DNA from 4 places in the Pseudogulbenkiania sp. MAI-1 genome. Region 1 is predicted to be linked to each of the others. Evidence: predicted binding sites of a transcription regulator. Region 1 holds the regulator's gene; each other region holds the start of a gene.
The links. The regulator sigma-54, encoded in region 1, starts transcription at its own class of promoters, with help from an activator protein. The targets are predictions, from matches to a motif close to CTGGCACGCTTCATGCTT.

Region 1 (4,188 bases):
CGAGCCGGTCGAGGTATTCGACCTCGGCCAGGCCCAGTACCTGTACCCGGTTGGGGTGGATGAAGTTGAGGTGGCCCACCAGCGCCAACAGCGGGCGCTGTTCGTCGTTGCCGATCAGGTTATCGGCGCCGCCGGTGCCGGCGACCCAGCTCAGGTTCAGTTTGTGCTGATTGTCGTGGTAGAGCTTGCGAACGCTTATGCTAGGCATGGGGGGACCATTCGGTCAGCAGGGTGTAGAGCTCGTCGGCGCTCTGGGCGGCCAGCAGTTGCTCGCGCAGCGGCCGGCTGGAAAAAACCTGGGCCAGTTCGGACAGCACCTGCAGGTGCAGGTCGGTGGCCTGTTCCGGGACCAGCAGCACGAACAGGATCTGGACCGGTTTGCCGTCGGGGGCGTCGAAGGGGATGGCCGACTTGAGGCGGATCAGCACGCCGGCAGCCTCTTTCAGGCCGCGGGCACGGCCGTGCGGAATGGCCACGCCTTGCCCCAGCCCGGTGGAGCCGAGCTTTTCGCGCGCGAACAGGCATTCGAACACTTCACTACGCGCAATGCCGCGGGTGTTCTCGATCAGGAGTCCCACCTGTTCGAAGACGCGCTTCTTACTGGCTACGTCGAGATCGAGCAGGACATTGTCCCGGGTTAGGATTTTGCCGATCAGGCTCATAGGGGTCTGTTGAGAGCTGCCAAAAACCTGACGATTCTACGTTGCTTTGGTGTGACAGAGAAAGGATCGTGCAAAGCAAAGCGGGAACCTCCCGGCTCCCGCTTTACCAATCAAGGATTTAGAGTGTGGCTTCCGGGGCCGGGGAAGGGGCTGGCGTCACCCGGTGCTCGCTCAGTTTTTCCTTGTGCTTGAGCACCTGGCGGTCCAGCTTGTCCATCAGCAAGTCGATGGCGGCGTACATGTCCGCGTCGGTCGCCTCCACGTGGATGTCCTTGCCGGAGAGGTGCACGTTGACTTCGGCCTTCTGGACCAGCTTGTCCACAGACAGGGTCACCGCCACGTCGATCACATGGTCGACATGACGGGTCACGCGTTCGAGTTTGCTTTCTATGTAATCACGCAGCGGTTGGGTAACGTCGAGGTGGAGACCGGTTACTTTGAGGTTCATACCTTACTCCTTCTTGTGTTGACTGCCCGGCAGAAGCTGCCGGGCATGCTGATGATTCAGTTCAAGGTCAGAGGACCTTGCGCAGATTGACCGGTGGAATCTGCATGGCTTCACGATACTTCGCCACCGTGCGCCTGGCAACCTGTATGCCCTGTTTGGCCAGTTCGTCCGCCAGGGCGCTGTCGGACAGGGGCTTGGCCGGGTTTTCCGCTTCGATCATCTGGCGGATGTGCGCCTTGATGGCGGTGGCCGAGCATTCACCGCCGCTGTCCGTTTCCAGTGCGCTGCCGAAGAAATACTTCAGCTCGAACAGGCCGCGCGGGCACAACAGGTATTTCTGCGTCGTCACACGGGATACCGTGGATTCGTGCAGCTCCAGCTCATCGGCGATGTCGCGCAGGATGAGCGGACGCATGGCGACTTCTCCGTGTTCAAAGAACGCTTGCTGTCTTTCGACTATAGATTCCGCCACTTTGAGGATGGTGTCAAATCGTTGCTGAATATTCTTCACCAGCCATTTGGCCTCTTGCAGGCGGGCGCTCAATTCGCCGCCGGCGCCGCGGTTCTCGCTGAGCATCTGGGCGTACATCTGGTTGACGCGCAGGCGCGGCACGGCGGCGTTGTTGAGCTCGGCGCGCCAGCGGCCCTTGACGCGGCGCACGGCGATGTCGGGGATGATGTAGCGGGTGTCGTCGGCGCCGAAACCGGCCGCCGGGCGGGGGTTGAGGCGGGCGATCAGGGCCTGCGCCGCTTTCAGTTCCACGTCGCCGACATCGAGCAGGCGCTTCAGGCGGGTATAGTCGCGGTTGCCCAGCAGGGTGAGGTGCTCGCTGACGATGGTGCGCGCCAGCGCCTTGCCGGGGGTGCTGTCCGGCAACTGGGCCAGTTGCAGCGCCAGCGATTCGGACAGCGAGCGGGCGCCGACGCCCTGCGGTTCGAATTGCTGCAGCAGTTTCAAACCGAACGCCAGTTCGTCTTCCTCGATGCCGAGTTCCAGCGGCAGCGAGGCGGCCAGTTCCTGCAGGTCGGTCGTCAGGTAGCCGTCTTCGTCCAGCTCTTCGATCAAGAGCTGCACGATGGCGCTGTCGCGTTCGGGCAGGGCGATTTCTCCCAGCTGCGCCAGCAGGTGTTCGCGCAGCGTGACCGGGCGCGGCACGTTGGCCATCGGGTCGTAATCGTCGTCGCCGTCGTTGCTGCGCCGGCTGCCGCTACCCCAGTCGGTCAGTTCGCCGCCGGTGTCGCCGCTGTCCGTGTCGTGGCGTTCCGCTTCGGCTTCGCCGCCGGCGGTGTCGGCCGGGGCGCTCTCGGCGGCCGGTTCGTCGCCCCGCTCCAACAGCGGGTTGTCCTGCAGGAAGCGTTCCACTTCGGTTTGCAGGTCGACGGTGGACAGTTGCAGCAGCCGGATCGACTGCTGCAGTTGCGGGGTCAGCGTGAGTTGCTGCGAGACCTTGAGCTGTAGCGACTGCTTCATGGCGATTACAGGTGGAAGTGTTCGCCGAGGTAAACCTGGCGAACTTTTTCATTGTCGACGAGGGCCTGCGGCTTGCCGGAGGCCAGCACCGCGCCGTCGCTGATGATGTAGGCGCGGTCGCAGATGCGCAGCGTCTCGCGCACGTTGTGATCGGTGATCAGCACGCCGATGCCGCGTTCCTTGAGGAAGGAGATGATCTTCTGGATGTCGATCACGGCGATCGGGTCGACGCCGGCGAACGGCTCGTCGAGCAGGATGAAGCGCGGCCGGGTGGCCAGCACGCGGGCGATCTCGACGCGGCGCCGCTCGCCGCCGGATAGCGCCAGCGCGTTGCTCTCCCTGAGGTGGGCGATGTTGAGGTCGTCCAGCAGCAGCACCAGTTCCTTTTCCAGTTCCTCGCCCTTGAGGCCGGCGATCTCGAGGATGGCGCGGATGTTTTCGTCCACCGTCATCTTGCGGAAGATCGACGCTTCCTGCGGCAGGTAGCCCAGCCCCAGGCGTGCGCGCTGGTGCATCGGGAAGTGGGTGATGTCCTGCTCATCGAGCAGGATCTGGCCGTCGTCGGCCCCGACCAGGCCGACGATCATGTAGAAGCTGGTAGTCTTGCCGGCGCCGTTGGGGCCCAACAGCCCGATCACCTCGCCGCTTTCGATGCTGAGCGAGACGTCCTTGACCACGGTGCGCTTCTTGAAGCGCTTCTTCAGCCGGGTGACGTTCAGTACGCTGGCGGTCATGGCTGTTGTCCGGTGGTTTGCGGCTGCAGGATGACGGTGATGCGGCCCTTGTTGGGGCCGGTGGCGGCGCCGCCCTTGACCTGGTAGGTCTGGCTCTGGGTGTTGTAGGTGATGACCTCGCCGATCACCAGGTCCTCACCGCGCTTGACGCGGGCGTTGCCGGTGAGCACGGCGGTGTTGGTGATGCCGGTGTAGTCGAGGCGGCTGGCCTGGCCTTCGATGTATTCGTTCTTGTCGTCCATTTTCTGGCGGAAGGTGACTACCTTGCCGGTGGCCTGCACCGTCTGGTTGCCCTTGTCGTCGCGGGTGACGACGACGCGGTCGGCGTTGACGCGCAGCGTGCCCTGCGTCACCACGACGTTGCCTTCCCACACGGTCACGCCTTTCAGCTGGTCGAGCGTGCCGCTGTTGGCGTTGATTTCGATCGGTTTGCTCTGGTCGGCCTTTTCCGCCAGGGCGACGGTGGTGGCGCACAGTCCGGCCAGCATGGCCAGCGTCAGGGTGAATTTATTTCGCATAGACGACTCTTGCCTTCGAGAGCAGTTTCAACAGGCCGGCGCGCTGATCGTAGCTGAAGCCGACCGATCGGGCTACCGACGTGCCGTAATGGATGGTGACCGGCGCCGCGGAGCGGGCCAGACGCTTATCGATGTCGACGTGCATCGCCGAGGTGTCGACCCGGGTCTCCGGCTGCCTGGCGTCGGCTGGCTTGAACAGCGTCACCTGGCGGTCGAAGAAGGCCTGGCGGGTCTTGTTGTTGTAGCGGCCGCTCTGGCCGCGCACATCGTATTGCAGCACGCCGGCTTCGAAGATCCGCAGCGCGGGGGCGTCGAAGAACAGGTCGTCCTTGCCTGGGTACTGCCACATGCGCTG
Region 2 (4,188 bases), 1.9 Mb from region 1:
GCCCACGCCCTGGTCGTTCGGCCCGTTCTGGTAGAACGGGTCGGCGAACAGCAGCTTGGCCGACTCCCAGGTGCTCGCCGGACCCGGCAGGCCGCCACTCGATTTGGCAACCACGGACCAGACCAGCACCAGCAGCGCCAGACCCAGCAACGGCGGCACCACGGTCTTGATCGCCTGCACCAGAAAGCGCACGGCGGGTGAGGTATCGGCCGATTCCAGCGACGGGAAACGGCGTTTGGACGCGGCGCGGGCCGCCAATTTGTGTTCCACGGTCTTGCCCTCCGTGCCGGTCACGACACTGGCTTCATGCTTGATGGCTTGCATGATGGTTTCCCCCTAGCTCTGGTCTCAGGCACGAATCTTGAACGAAGCGGCGTAGCCTTTCGGGTCCTTGCCGTCCCACACCACGCCGTCGATCAGCTTGGCCGAGCGCATGTCGGAGCGAGGCACCGCGACCTTGGCCAGCGCCGCGGCCTCCTTGTAGAGCGCAATCTGGTTGACCTGCCTGGCCACGCCCAGGTAGTCCGGGTCGGCCTTCAACAGACCCCAGCGCTTGTGCTGGGTCAGGAACCACATGCCGTCGGAGAGATACGGGAAGTTGACCTTGCCCTCGTCGAAGAACTTCATCAGGTTGGGGTCTTGCCATTTCTTGCCCAGGCCGTCTTCGTAGGACCCCAGGAAGCGCCCCTCGATGACCGGTTCCGGCGCATTGACATAGGCCTTGTCGGAGATCAGCTTGGCCACGCTGGCGCGGTTCTTGACGTCGTCGATGTAGCGCGACGCTTCCAGCAGCGCCGCCACCAAGGCGCGCGCGGTATTCGGGTTCTGCTTCACCCAGTCGCCGGTGCTGCCCAGCACCTTTTCCGGGTGGCCGGCCCAGATCTGCTGGGTGGTGGCCACGGTGAAGCCGATATTGTCGGCGATGGCGCGGGCATTCCACGGTTCACCGACGCAATAGCCGTCCATGTTGTCGACACGCATGTTGGCCACCATCTGGGGCGGAGGCACGACGATGGTCTTGACGTCGCTCATCGGATTGACGCCTTGCGCGGCCAGCCAGTAGTAGAGCCACATGGCGTGGGTGCCGGTGGGGAAGGTCTGGGCGAAGGTGTATTCGCGCGGTTCGGCCTTGATCAGCTTGGCGAGCGCCGCGCCGGAGGTCACGCCCTTGGCCTTGAGCTGGTTGGAGAGCGTGATGCCCTGGCCGTTCTGGTTCAGCGTCATCAGCACCGCCATGTCCTTCTTCGGCCCGCCGATGCCCAGGTGCACGCCGTACATCAACCCGTACAGCACGTGCGCGGCGTCCAGTTCGCCGTTGACCAGCTTATCGCGCACCGCGGCCCAGCTCGCCTCCTTGGACGGCACGATGGTGATGCCGTATTTCTTGTCGAAGCCCATCTTGGAGGCCACAATCACCGAGGCGCAGTCGGTGAGCGGGATGAAGCCGACTCTGACTTCGGTTTTTTCCGGCTTGTCGCTGCCGGCCGCCCAAGCGCTGGTGGCGATACCAGCCGGCAAGGCGGCTAGCAAGGTGGTGGACCCCATGACGGACAGTGCTCCCTTGAGAAAATCACGACGCTCCGGCACGGCCGGCAAACTGGTATCGATCGATGTGCGCTTGTTATCCATTTCCTTCTCCCTCATTGCAGAAAAAAACAGCCGAAAAACAAAAAGCGCCTGTCGTCCCGCTCCATTGGTTAGGAGCGAGGTCGACAGGCGCCGTTGCCCGTCTGGGTAGCGCCGCCGCCATTGGCGACTTACCCGGTGATTGCGCTATACGCAACTACCGTGCCAGCCGCTAATTTTATGATTTAAAAGGAAAAGTTATTTATCTCCACCATCTTTGTGCACTGCACACGTGCAACGTGCACCAGAGCGCGCTCAACCTTTGAGCCAGTTCGCCAGCTCCACCACCTCGCGCGCCACGTCGCCCAGCTTCTTCTGCGACTTCATCGCCCGCTCGCGCAGCTGACGGTAGGCCTCGTCCTCGCCGATACCCTTCATCTGCATCAGCAGACCCTTGGCCTTCTCCACCACCTGGCGGTCGGCCAGCCGCTGGCGCATGTCGTCCAGCTCCTCGCGCCGCTCCTTGTCCAGTGAATAGCGCTCTATCGCCACCTCGAGCAGGGGCTGGATGCGCTCGGGCACCACATCGCCCACCACGTAGGCCGCCACCCCGGCCGCGAGCGCGGCGCGGATGGTGTCGCGGCGGGTGTCGTCGGTGAACATCACCACCGGACGCTCGCTGTGCGCGCTGACGACGCAGACATGCTCCAGCATGTCCCGCGATGGTGCATCCGAGTCGATCAGCACAATGTCGGGGCGGATGCTGTCGATCATCTCGCCCAGCCGCAACGACACCTCCACCTCTGCGATCACACGCACGCCGGCCTGTGTCAGCGCCTCTTTGAGCGCGGCCGCCTTGCCCGAACCGTCGTTAACCAGCATTACCGTCAGCACTGTCATCTCCCTATTGCACAGAAAAGGTGAAGCAAGCACCATGCCGGGTCGATACTATTTCCATGCAAACTACCTGTCCACGATCTGCGTGCACCCGTCGCAGGCCAAAAGCCGGCAAACGATTCGGTTCGACGAACGCGCAACGCAACGTGAGCTTACTTTAAGGTTGGCCGATGACCATGAATACTGCAATGCGCTGCCCGTGGTGCGGCGATGACCCGCTCTACGTGGCCTACCACGACCTGGAATGGGGCGTGCCGGTGCACGACGACCGCAAGCTGTTCGAGATGCTGGTGCTGGAAGGCGCCCAGGCCGGCCTGTCGTGGATTACCATCCTGCGCAAGCGCGAGGGCTACCGCGCGGCGTTTCACGGTTTCGACCCGGTACGCGTCGCGGCGATGGGCGAGACCGACGTCGAGCGGCTGCTGCAGGATCCGGCCATCGTGCGCAACCGGCTGAAGATCCACAGTGCTATCCGCAACGCCCGGGTGTTCCTCGAATTGCAACGCCGGCACGGCAGCTTCGCCACCTGGCTATGGCGCCAGGTCGACGGCCAGCCGGTGGTCAACCGCTGGACCAGCCTCGCCGAGTGCCCGGCGTCCACGCCCTTATCCGACGCCATCAGCAAGGAGTTGAAGAAGGCCGGCATGAACTTCGTCGGCAGCACGGTGATCTACGCCTTCCTGCAGGCCGTCGGCGTGGTCAACGATCACTTGGTCAGCTGTTACCGCCATCCGGAACGGCAAGACTGACGCCCAACAAAAACGCCGGGCCGGGGAGACCCGGACACCGGCGTTACGCCTTGCTGACACAAGCGATGCGAGATTAATCGTCGTGTGGGTGGCGGGGGTGACGATGCCACTTCTTGTGCTTGTGCACCTCGACATAGCGATGTTCCACCACGGTACGGCGCGGTTCGGGACGGGTGGCGATGCCCGTGCCGAGGGCAGCACCGGCCGCGGCACCGATCACCGCCCCTTCGCGCCCGCCCAGCGCCGAACCTACCGCGGCGCCAGCACCGCCACCCAAAGCACCGCCGAGCACGGCGTTGCTGTCCATGGCATACGCTGAACCGGTCACCAACAGGCTGCCGGCCAGCAAAGCGACCATCCAACGGTTCTTGTTCATGGCTATGTTCCTTAGCGTTATTTCGAGAGTTGACGGCGGCATCTTAACGGCGATCGTCCACCCATGCTGTTAAGAAGTACTAACAATTGTTAAGCCGCCTTCCCCATCCCCTTCCCTTGCTCTGCCACCACTCATCACCATGATGAATAAGAATTTCATCCAAAAACCCGGCATATGCCAGCACCCATACTGATGACCCCATTGTCATCATGGGCGGAAGTCTGCTGTCGCGGGCCGACGGCGCGCTCTACCTGGTCAAGAATGGCGGGCGCAACCGCGTCAGCGGCGCACCGTCAGCAACATCCGGCCACGACCCGCACACGGAGGAAGCCCCGCTGCCGTCGGATTAGGGCAGCGCCCGCCGCGTGACCTGCTCCGCCGCCTGCCACAGCGCCAGGCAAGCATCGATAGCCTCGGTCGCGCAGCGGAAGTAGGCATCCGGCGCCAGCGTGATGCGCTCGACACCGATCAGATCGGCCTCGATCGAGGCTGACAGGTGCCACACCTGCTGCCGGCAGCGTTGCGCGGGAGCGACGAGCGACGGGCTGTCGAGCACGACACCGAGACCGGCCAGACATTCGCCGATACGCCTCTCCAGCA
Region 3 (4,188 bases), 1.8 Mb from region 1:
AAACTTGGTGGCCAGCGCCTGGGCATCATTGATCACCGTCTGGCGGCTCGGAATCGATGAGGGATCGGACGACAGCGTTTGCATGCTGCCGAAGAAATCCTGCAGCGAGGGGCTCACGCCGACCGTGGAATCGGCCATCAGGGAGTCGACCTGCTTGAGCAGATCCAGTTGGCTCGAGTAATAGCTGTCGCTCGCCTGGGCGCTCTGCACTTGCTCGGTCAGGTAGGCATCGTAGATCCGGCTCACCTTGGTCAGGTCCACCCCCTGACCGATAAAGCCGAAACCGGCATTCTGTGGGTAGCGGGCAGCCTGTTGCGTGACCTGGCGGGTGTAACCGGCAGTGTTGACGTTGCTGATGTTGTGGCTTGTCACGGCCAGGGCGCCCTGCGCCGCATTCAGCCCGCTGACACCGATGGAAAATATACTCGAACCCATATTGCACCTCTGATCGCTATATCGGCCTGCCCGGCACGATCTTGAGCCTTACACCCCGCGGAAACGCTGGGAAACCGCATTCATCACGCCTACCAGCTTCTGGGCGTAATGGGGGTCGGTGGCATAGCCCCCGCTCTGCAGCCCGCGGGCGAACGCCAGCATGTCCCCACCCTTGTTCAGGGCGGACTGGTAGCGCGACGAACCGGACAGCAGATTGGCATAGTCGGCGAACGCGTCGCTGTAGGAGGCGTAGGCACGGAACTTGTCCACTTTCTTGATGGCGTTGCCGTTCACGTACTCGGTGGTCAGCACGTCGACCGCATCGCCCTGCCAGTTGGCGCCGGCCTTGATGCCGAACAGGTTGTGGCTTTCCTTGCCGCCTGCCGTCTTGATGGAGCGTTTCCCCCAGCCGCTCTCGAGTGCGGCATGGGCCAGGACCAGTTCCGGCGCCACGCCGAGCTGCTGGGCCGCCGCCTTGGCGTGGGGCAGCAGGGTAGACACGAAGGCTTCCGCCGAAGAGTTTGCCTCGCCCGCCGTGCTGCTTGCCGTGCCAACTGCCTCGGCGGCGGCCTCCTGGGCGGCCGTGGTCTTGGGCTGCATCGTCCGGTAGGCCTGGATGGCCCGATTCACCATCGGCAGCACCGACGAGACCGGAGCCAGCCGTTCGACCGTGGGAGAAACGTCACCGTCGATCTGTGCGGCTTGCGCCAGTTGCCGCGACAGCGCATCGGCCAGACCGACCCCGCCCGCCTTGCTCATGGTCTGGAGCAGTTGCTGGTCCAAGAGGCCACGGTAGGTGTCCAGGGCATTGCTGTCGTCCTCGCCGTCGAACGAGGTCTCGCGCATGGCTTGCAGCAAGGTCCCCATGAACAGGGACTCGAACTGCTGCGCCGCCTCCCTGATCGCCGCCTGCGGGTCTTTGCGCGCCGTAGCTTGCAACGCCGTGGCTTGGCTCGGGTCGACAGCCAGACGCTGGCTCACTGTGCTGCCGTCGCTCGGCACCGTTGGAAAACTGACACTCATTGCTGATCTCCTCGGCGCAGCAAAAAGCAAGAAGCGGGCCAACAAAAAAGGGAGGCACTCCTCCCTTTTTGCCGCCCTCGACGCAGCCTTCCTGAGTATGTAGAGATGGCTTCGCCGGCATTCGGAAGGCCATCCAGAACCCTGCCACGCCCCCTCCACAACCACATATGCGGCTCGCGTCGGAGGCGATCAGATGATCTGCAGATCGGCCTTGAGCGCCCCGGCGACCTTCATCGCCTGCAAGATCGACAGCAGGTCCTGCGGCGTGGCGCCCACGGCGTTCAGGGCGTTGACGACCTGCGACAGGTTGGCCCCGCGCGGCAGGTTGAGCACCTTGCCCCCCTCGCTCTTGATGCTGATATCGGCTTGACGGGTCACCACCGTCTGCCCTCCCGACAAGGGGGCCGGCTGGCTCACCTGGGGCGTGGTGCTGACCGTCACCGAGAGGTTGCCGTGGGACACGGCGCAGGGTTCGATGGTCACGGCCTGGTTCATCACCACCGACCCGGTGCGGGCGTTGAGGATGACCAGGGGGGAAGCTTCTGCCGGTGTGACGGCAATATTTTCCATCCGGGACAGGAACTGCACACGGCGGTTGGCGTCCTGCGGGGCGACGACTTCGACCAGGCGGCCGTCCATCGCCCGCGCCACGCCGTCGCCGAGCTCGCGGTTGATGGCCTGGACCACGCGGTTGGCCGTGGTGAAGTCGGACTCGAACAGTTCGAGCTGCACCACGCCGCCGGAGCCCAGCGAGGTCGGTACCTCGCGTTCCACCGTCGCGCCGCCCGGGATGCGCCCCACGCTGAGGTGGTTGACCTTGGCGGAGCTGCCGGCCGCCGACTCTCCCGCGCCCCCCACCAGCACGTTGCCCTGCGCCATGGCGTAGATCTGCCCGTCGGCGCCCTTCAGCGGCGACATCAGCAGCGTGCCGCCACGCAGGCTCTTGGCGTCGCCGATCGAGGACACGGTCACGTCGATGGCCTGGCCTTGCCGGGCAAACGGCGGCAGGGTGCCGGTCAGCGTCACGGCGGCGACGTTTTTCGGGTCGAGCTTGGTCCCGACTGGAATCTGCACCCCGAGCTGGTTGAGCATGCTCGACATCGACTGCGAGGTGAACGGCGACGAGGTGGCCTTGTCGCCGCTGCCGTCCAGTCCGACCACCAAGCCATAGCCGATCAACTGGTTGCTACGGACGCCCGCGATCGAGGCGATATCCTTGAGTCGCTGGGCAGCCCAGGCCGGCGACACAGCCAGCACCCCAGCCAGCAGCACGTAAAGAAAACGTTTCATTGCTATCCCACTAAAAACAGCCCGCCATCGCTGCGCTCAGAATGGCAGCACCGTCATGAAGAATTTGGTCAGCCAGCCCGGTTCGGCAAACGAACGGTTGTTGCCCTTGGACTGCTGCTCGATACGGGCATCGGCCACCTTGGTCGACGAGACCATATTGCCGGTCTTGATGTCACGCGGGTTCACCACCCCGGACAGCCGGATGTATTCGGTATCGCCATTCTGCCGTACCTGCTTCTCACCACTCACCACGAGGTTGCCGTTGGCCAGCACGTCGATCACGGTCACGGAGATCGAGCTGACGAACGAGGAACTGGCCTTGTTGGTGCCCTTGCCGGTGGATGACGCCGAGCCGTCCGCCGACAACGAGGTACCGGCCAGTTTCTTCTCGAGGGCGCCGGGGAAGAACGGCAATTGGACCCCGCCCTCCACGCCGGCGCTGAGCGACGAGGAGCGCTTGCCGGTGGTCTCTTCCGAGGCGGCCGTCGTGGTCTTCTCCTCGATCGTCACGGTCAGGATGTCGCCTACCCGCGCCGGCACGCGGTCGGCAAAGATTGGCTGGTAGCTGCCGGTTTGAAAGATCGAGCCGTTGCTCGGCAAGGCTAGCGGGGCGGGCTGGGGCCGGGCGCTCATCGGTTGCTGCACGATGGGCGGTTCGGGCACAGCGCATCCCGACAGCACGGCCGCCAGCATCGTCATCACACCGAAAGTCGCTTTCATCACCAAGCCCCTAGCTGATCGATGCCGGCATTATAACTGGGCAATCCGCTGCAGCATCTCGTCGGCAGTCTTGATCGCGCGGGAGTTCATTTCGAACGAGCGCTGGGCGGTGATCATGTTGACCAGCTCTTCGGTCACGTTGACGTTGGAGGCCTCCAGAAAACCGGAGCGCACGCTGCCGCGCCCGTCGGTCAGCGGATCGCCGTCCTGCGGATCGCCCGAGGCCTGCGTTTGCAGATAAAGGTTCTGACCGATGCTCTGCAGGCCCTGCGGGTTGATGAAGGTGGTCAGCTGGATGGTGCCCGCCGTGGTGGGAGTGGCGTTGTTGGGCTGGAAGTACTGCACGACGCCGGCTTCCGAGATGGTGATGCTGGTGGCGTCGGCCGGAATGTTGATCGCCGGGTCCAGCAGGTAGCCGGACGAGTTGACGATGTCGCCGTTCTCGTTGCGCCGGAATTCGCCGTTGCGGGTGTAGGCGATGCTGCCGTCCGGCTGCTGCACCCGGAAGAAGCCGTCGCCGTTGATGGCCAAATCCAGCGGCTGCTCGGTCGACTCCAGGTTGCCCTGGGAGTGGATGCGCGCCGTGGCCACCACGGTGGAACCGGTCCCCACCTGCAGGCCGGTCGGCAGGCTATTGCCGTTGGACAGTTGCGAGCCGGGCTGGCGCAGGGTCTGGTAGTACAAGTCCTCGAACACCGCGTGGCCTTTCTTGAAGCCCTT
Region 4 (4,188 bases), 1.9 Mb from region 1:
CGTCCTGATCTGCCGCTGTGGCTGGAGAACGTGCTGCTCAAGGCGGTGGAGCGCGACCCGGCGCGCCGCTTCGAAACCGCCGAAGAGCTGCAGCTCGCGCTGGAAAAGGGTGACGCGCAGCCGATTGCCGTGCGCCGCCGCGTGCCCTGGGCCGAGCGTGCTCCGCTCAAGCTGTGGCGTACCATCGCCCTGGTGTCGCTGCTGCTCAACCTGGTGCTGGTGTACCTGCTGCTGGTGTTGTGAGCGGGGGGCGGCTCAGACCGCCGTGGCGGGTAGGGCGGCCGACGTGCCCAGCTCGCGGCAGAACAATTCCGCCAGCCGCCGGGTCAGAGGGTCGCCGTCGCCGTTTTGCCGGTAGACGCCAACCGGCATGCCGGACAACGGCGGCAGGCTGCCGTCGTTGACGCAGCGGCTGTGGGCGGGTGGTGTGTCCGCCAGCATCGCCGCCACCCCCAGGCCGGCCTCCACCGCCGCCTGGATGGCGGGCAGGCTGGCGCTTTCGAACACGATATGCCACGGCTGGCCGGCCCGGTTCAGGGTCGCCAGCGTCTGTTCGCGCCACGAGCAGGGGGCGCTGAAAATCACCAGCGGCAAGGAGGTGGACGTCGTCAGTGCCTTGCCGCGTGCGGCAAACCAGGCCAGGGGGCACAGGAACTGGGCGTCCGGCTTCGGCAACAGGCCGCTGTCGGCGAGCGGCGAGCTGACCATTACGTCGAGCTCGCCGGCCTTCATGGCGGCAAACAGCTCCGCCTTGAGCCCCACCGTGACCGACAGGCGCAGCCCCGGATGCACGCTGGCGAAGTCCGCCAGCACGCGCGGCAGCCGGGTGCCGACGAAATCCTCCATGATGCCGATGCGGCGGTGCTGCTCGCTGGCCGGCAGGCCGCCCAAGCCGGGCACCAGTTGGTCGGTCAGTGTCAGCAGGCGCTCGGCGTAGGGCAGCAGGGCTTCGCCGGCCCCGGTCAGCCGGATGCCGCGTGGCGAACGCTCCAGCAGGGGCTGACCCAGCTGCTGCTCCAGTTTGCGGATCTGCAGGCTGACGGTGGGCTGGGTGCGTTGCAGCAAGGTAGCGGCCCGGTTGATGCTGCCGTTGCGCACCACGCTGACGAAGGCGCGCAGCAGCGCGGTATCCAGGTCCATTGCCATAAACATTCCTTATAACTGGCATAGTAAACGACAGTCTACCTATATCCGGAGCGAGCCGATAGCATGGAGGCATCCACTTTTAGGGAGTCCATCATGTATCTGTCTGCCTTGCTGCTGGCGGTTGCCGGCTCGGTGATCTACCACTTGTCGCTCAAGCACGTGCCGCAAGGGGTGAATCCATTCCTGACCCTGGCCGTCAGCTACGGCCTGGCCATGCTGCTGTGCCTCGTCGGCATGCTGTTCAGCCCCGGCAGCCGCAGCCTGCTGGCAGTGAACTGGAGCAGCAGTGGCGTCGCGCTCGGCATTCTGGGCATCGAACTGGGGTTCCTGCTGGCCTACCGCACCGGCTGGCAGATGGGGGTGGCGTCGCTCAGCGCCAACGTGATCAGCACGCTGGTGTTGCTGCCGCTGGGTTTCCTGCTGTTTCGCGAGCAGCCGTCGTTGCTTCGTCTGGGCGGGGCCATGGTGAGTCTCACCGGTTTGTGGCTGATGGTGCAGAAGTAATGTCCATGGGCACCATGCACGGTCTTGGTGCGTTTTGTGCACTGCAAACTGCGGGAGAACCGTCCAAACCAGCCGTAAACCGCATCGGAAGGGCCGAAAACGGCTGGCACGGTGCTTGCTTGTAATGCTGCAGACAATAGTTGCCCAGTTTGCCAATGGCGGTGAAGCGGGCAGGGACAAAGAGGTCCGTTCTTCGTGGGGTTATCCATGGGAGCGGACTTTATTTATTTGGTCTCGCTGCGGCAATGGTGAATGCGGCGTAGCCACGATGCTAAGGAGATCCCGATGAACAAACCGAAACTCGTCATGGTAGGCAACGGCATGGCCGGCGTGCGCACGCTGGAAGAACTGCTCAAGCTGATGCCCGACTTCTACGACATCACCGTGTTCGGTGCCGAGCCGCACCCCAACTACAACCGCATCCTGCTCTCGCCGGTGCTGTCGGGTGAACAGACGCTCAAGGAAATCATGCTCAACGAAGTGGAGTGGTACGCCGAGAACGGCATCACCCTGCACATGGGCAAGGAAATCACCGAGATCGACCGTATCAAGCGCGTGGTGCGCGCCGCCGACGGCACCGAAGCACCGTATGACCGCCTGCTGCTCGCCACCGGCTCCAACCCCTTCATCCTGCCGGTGCCGGGTAAGGATCTCGACGGCGTGGTGACCTTCCGCGACATCCGCGACGTCAACCTGATGATCGAGGCCAGCCAGAAGTACAAGAAGGCCGTGGTGATCGGTGGCGGCCTGCTGGGTCTGGAAGCCGCCAACGGCCTGATGGCGCGCGGCATGGACGTGAGCGTGGTGCATCTGGGCGAATGGCTGCTCGAGCGCCAGCTCGACCGCACCGCCGCCAAGCTGCTGCAGCAGAGCCTGGAAGACCGCGGCATCGCTTTCCACCTGCAGAAGCAGACCGCCGCGCTGCTCGACAACGGTTCCGGCCGTGTCGGCGGCCTGCGCTTCGCCGACGGCGAGGAAATCCCGGCCGACCTGGTGGTGATGGCCGTCGGCATCCGCCCGAACTACGAACTGGCCGAAAAATCCGGCCTGTACTGTAACCGCGGCGTGGTGGTGAACGACACCATGCAGACCTACGACCCGCGCGTCTACGCCGTGGGCGAATGTGTCAGCCACCGTGGCGTGGCCTACGGCCTGGTCGCCCCGCTGTTCGACATGGCCAAGGTCGCCGCCAACCACCTGGCGCACTACGGCATCGGCCGCTACGTGCCGGCCGCCACCTCGACCAAGCTCAAGGTCACCGGCATCGACCTGTTCTCCGCCGGCGACTTCATGGGTAGCGACAACACCGAGGCGATCACCCTGTCCGACCCGATGGGCGGCATCTACAAGAAACTGGTGATCAAGGACAACAAGCTGGTCGGCGCCTGCCTGTACGGCGACACCGCCGACGGCGCCTGGTACTTCCGCCTGATCCGCGAAGGCAAGTCGGTGGCCGAGATGCGCGACGTGCTGATGCTGGGCGAGGGTGGTCAGGGCGACGTCGGCCACTCCGGTCAGAGCAAGGTCGTCGGCATGCCGGACGATGCCGAAGTGTGCGGCTGTAACGGCGTGTGCAAGGGCACCATCGTCAAGGCGATCCAGGAGAAGGGCCTCTTTACCGTCGACGAGATCAAGAAGCACACCAAGGCCGCCAGCTCCTGCGGCTCGTGTACCGGCCTGGTCGAGCAGATCCTGATTAACTGCGTCGGCGGCGCCGCCGACGTCAAGCCCAAGTCCGAGAAGCCGGTGTGCGGCTGTACCGACCACAACCACGGCGCGGTGCGCAAGGTGATCCGCGAACAGCACCTGACCAGCCTGCGCCAGGTGATGGACTTCCTCGAATGGCGCACTCCCGACGGCTGCGCCACCTGCCGCCCGGCACTGAACTACTACCTGATCTCGACCTGGCCGGGCGAGGCGAAGGACGATCCGCAATCGCGCTTCATCAACGAGCGCGTGCACGCCAACATCCAGAAGGACGGCACCTACTCGGTGATCCCGCGCATGTGGGGCGGCGTGACCAATGCCGCCGAACTGCGCCGCATCGCCGACGTGGCCGACAAGTACGCCATCCCGATGGTGAAAGTCACCGGCGGCCAGCGCATCGACCTGTTGGGCGTGAAGAAGGAAGACCTGCCCAAGGTCTGGGCCGACCTCGACATGCCGTCCGGCCACGCCTACGGCAAGAGCCTGCGTACCGTGAAGACCTGCGTCGGCTCCGAGTTCTGCCGCTTCGGCACGCAGGATTCCACCCAGATGGGCATCGACCTGGAAAAGGACCTGACCGGCATGTGGAGCCCGGCCAAGGTCAAGCTGGCGGTTTCCGGCTGTCCGCGCAACTGCGCCGAATCGGGCATCAAGGATGTCGGCATCATCGGCGTTGACTCCGGCTGGGAGCTCTACATCGGCGGCAACGGCGGCATCAAGACCGAGGTGGCCGAGTTCCTCGCCAAGGTGAAGACCCGTGAAGAAGTGCTGGAACTGACCGGCGCCTTCCTGCAGCTCTACCGCGAGGAGGCGTTCTACCTCGAGCGCACC

Region 2: the regulator sigma-54 is predicted to act here: its motif matches at 2,490-2,507, upstream of PSEMAI1_RS0106935 (ANTAR domain-containing response regulator).
Region 3: the regulator sigma-54 is predicted to act here: its motif matches at 1,483-1,500, upstream of flgJ (flagellar assembly peptidoglycan hydrolase FlgJ).
Region 4: the regulator sigma-54 is predicted to act here: its motif matches at 1,754-1,771, upstream of nirB (nitrite reductase large subunit NirB).

Annotation. Positions count from the first base shown of each region.
Region 1 is NZ_AZUR01000001.1:3,439,533-3,443,720, reverse strand. Features, by position in the region: gene hprK (HPr(Ser) kinase/phosphatase) at 1-208, opposite strand, end outside; gene ptsN (PTS IIA-like nitrogen regulatory protein PtsN) at 201-662, opposite strand; gene hpf (ribosome hibernation-promoting factor, HPF/YfiA family) at 781-1,110, opposite strand; gene PSEMAI1_RS0116100 (RNA polymerase factor sigma-54) at 1,178-2,581, opposite strand; gene lptB (LPS export ABC transporter ATP-binding protein) at 2,587-3,315, opposite strand; gene lptA (lipopolysaccharide transport periplasmic protein LptA) at 3,312-3,833, opposite strand; gene lptC (LPS export ABC transporter periplasmic protein LptC) at 3,823-4,188, opposite strand, start outside.
Region 2 is NZ_AZUR01000001.1:1,505,405-1,509,592, reverse strand. Features, by position in the region: gene ntrB (nitrate ABC transporter permease) at 1-324, opposite strand, end outside; gene PSEMAI1_RS0106940 (CmpA/NrtA family ABC transporter substrate-binding protein) at 349-1,629, opposite strand; gene PSEMAI1_RS0106935 (ANTAR domain-containing response regulator) at 1,882-2,466, opposite strand; gene PSEMAI1_RS0106930 (DNA-3-methyladenine glycosylase I) at 2,640-3,212, shown strand; gene PSEMAI1_RS0106925 (hypothetical protein) at 3,286-3,588, opposite strand; gene PSEMAI1_RS21715 (hypothetical protein) at 3,798-3,938, shown strand; gene PSEMAI1_RS0106915 (nitrate- and nitrite sensing domain-containing protein) at 3,935-4,188, opposite strand, start outside.
Region 3 is NZ_AZUR01000001.1:1,611,291-1,615,478, reverse strand. Features, by position in the region: gene flgK (flagellar hook-associated protein FlgK) at 1-435, opposite strand, end outside; gene flgJ (flagellar assembly peptidoglycan hydrolase FlgJ) at 484-1,458, opposite strand; gene PSEMAI1_RS0107485 (flagellar basal body P-ring protein FlgI) at 1,648-2,748, opposite strand; gene PSEMAI1_RS0107480 (flagellar basal body L-ring protein FlgH) at 2,785-3,468, opposite strand; gene flgG (flagellar basal-body rod protein FlgG) at 3,499-4,188, opposite strand, start outside.
Region 4 is NZ_AZUR01000001.1:1,514,175-1,518,362, forward strand. Features, by position in the region: gene PSEMAI1_RS0106960 (bifunctional protein-serine/threonine kinase/phosphatase) at 1-243, shown strand, start outside; gene PSEMAI1_RS0106965 (LysR family transcriptional regulator) at 256-1,146, opposite strand; gene PSEMAI1_RS0106970 (membrane protein) at 1,240-1,650, shown strand; gene nirB (nitrite reductase large subunit NirB) at 1,936-4,188, shown strand, end outside.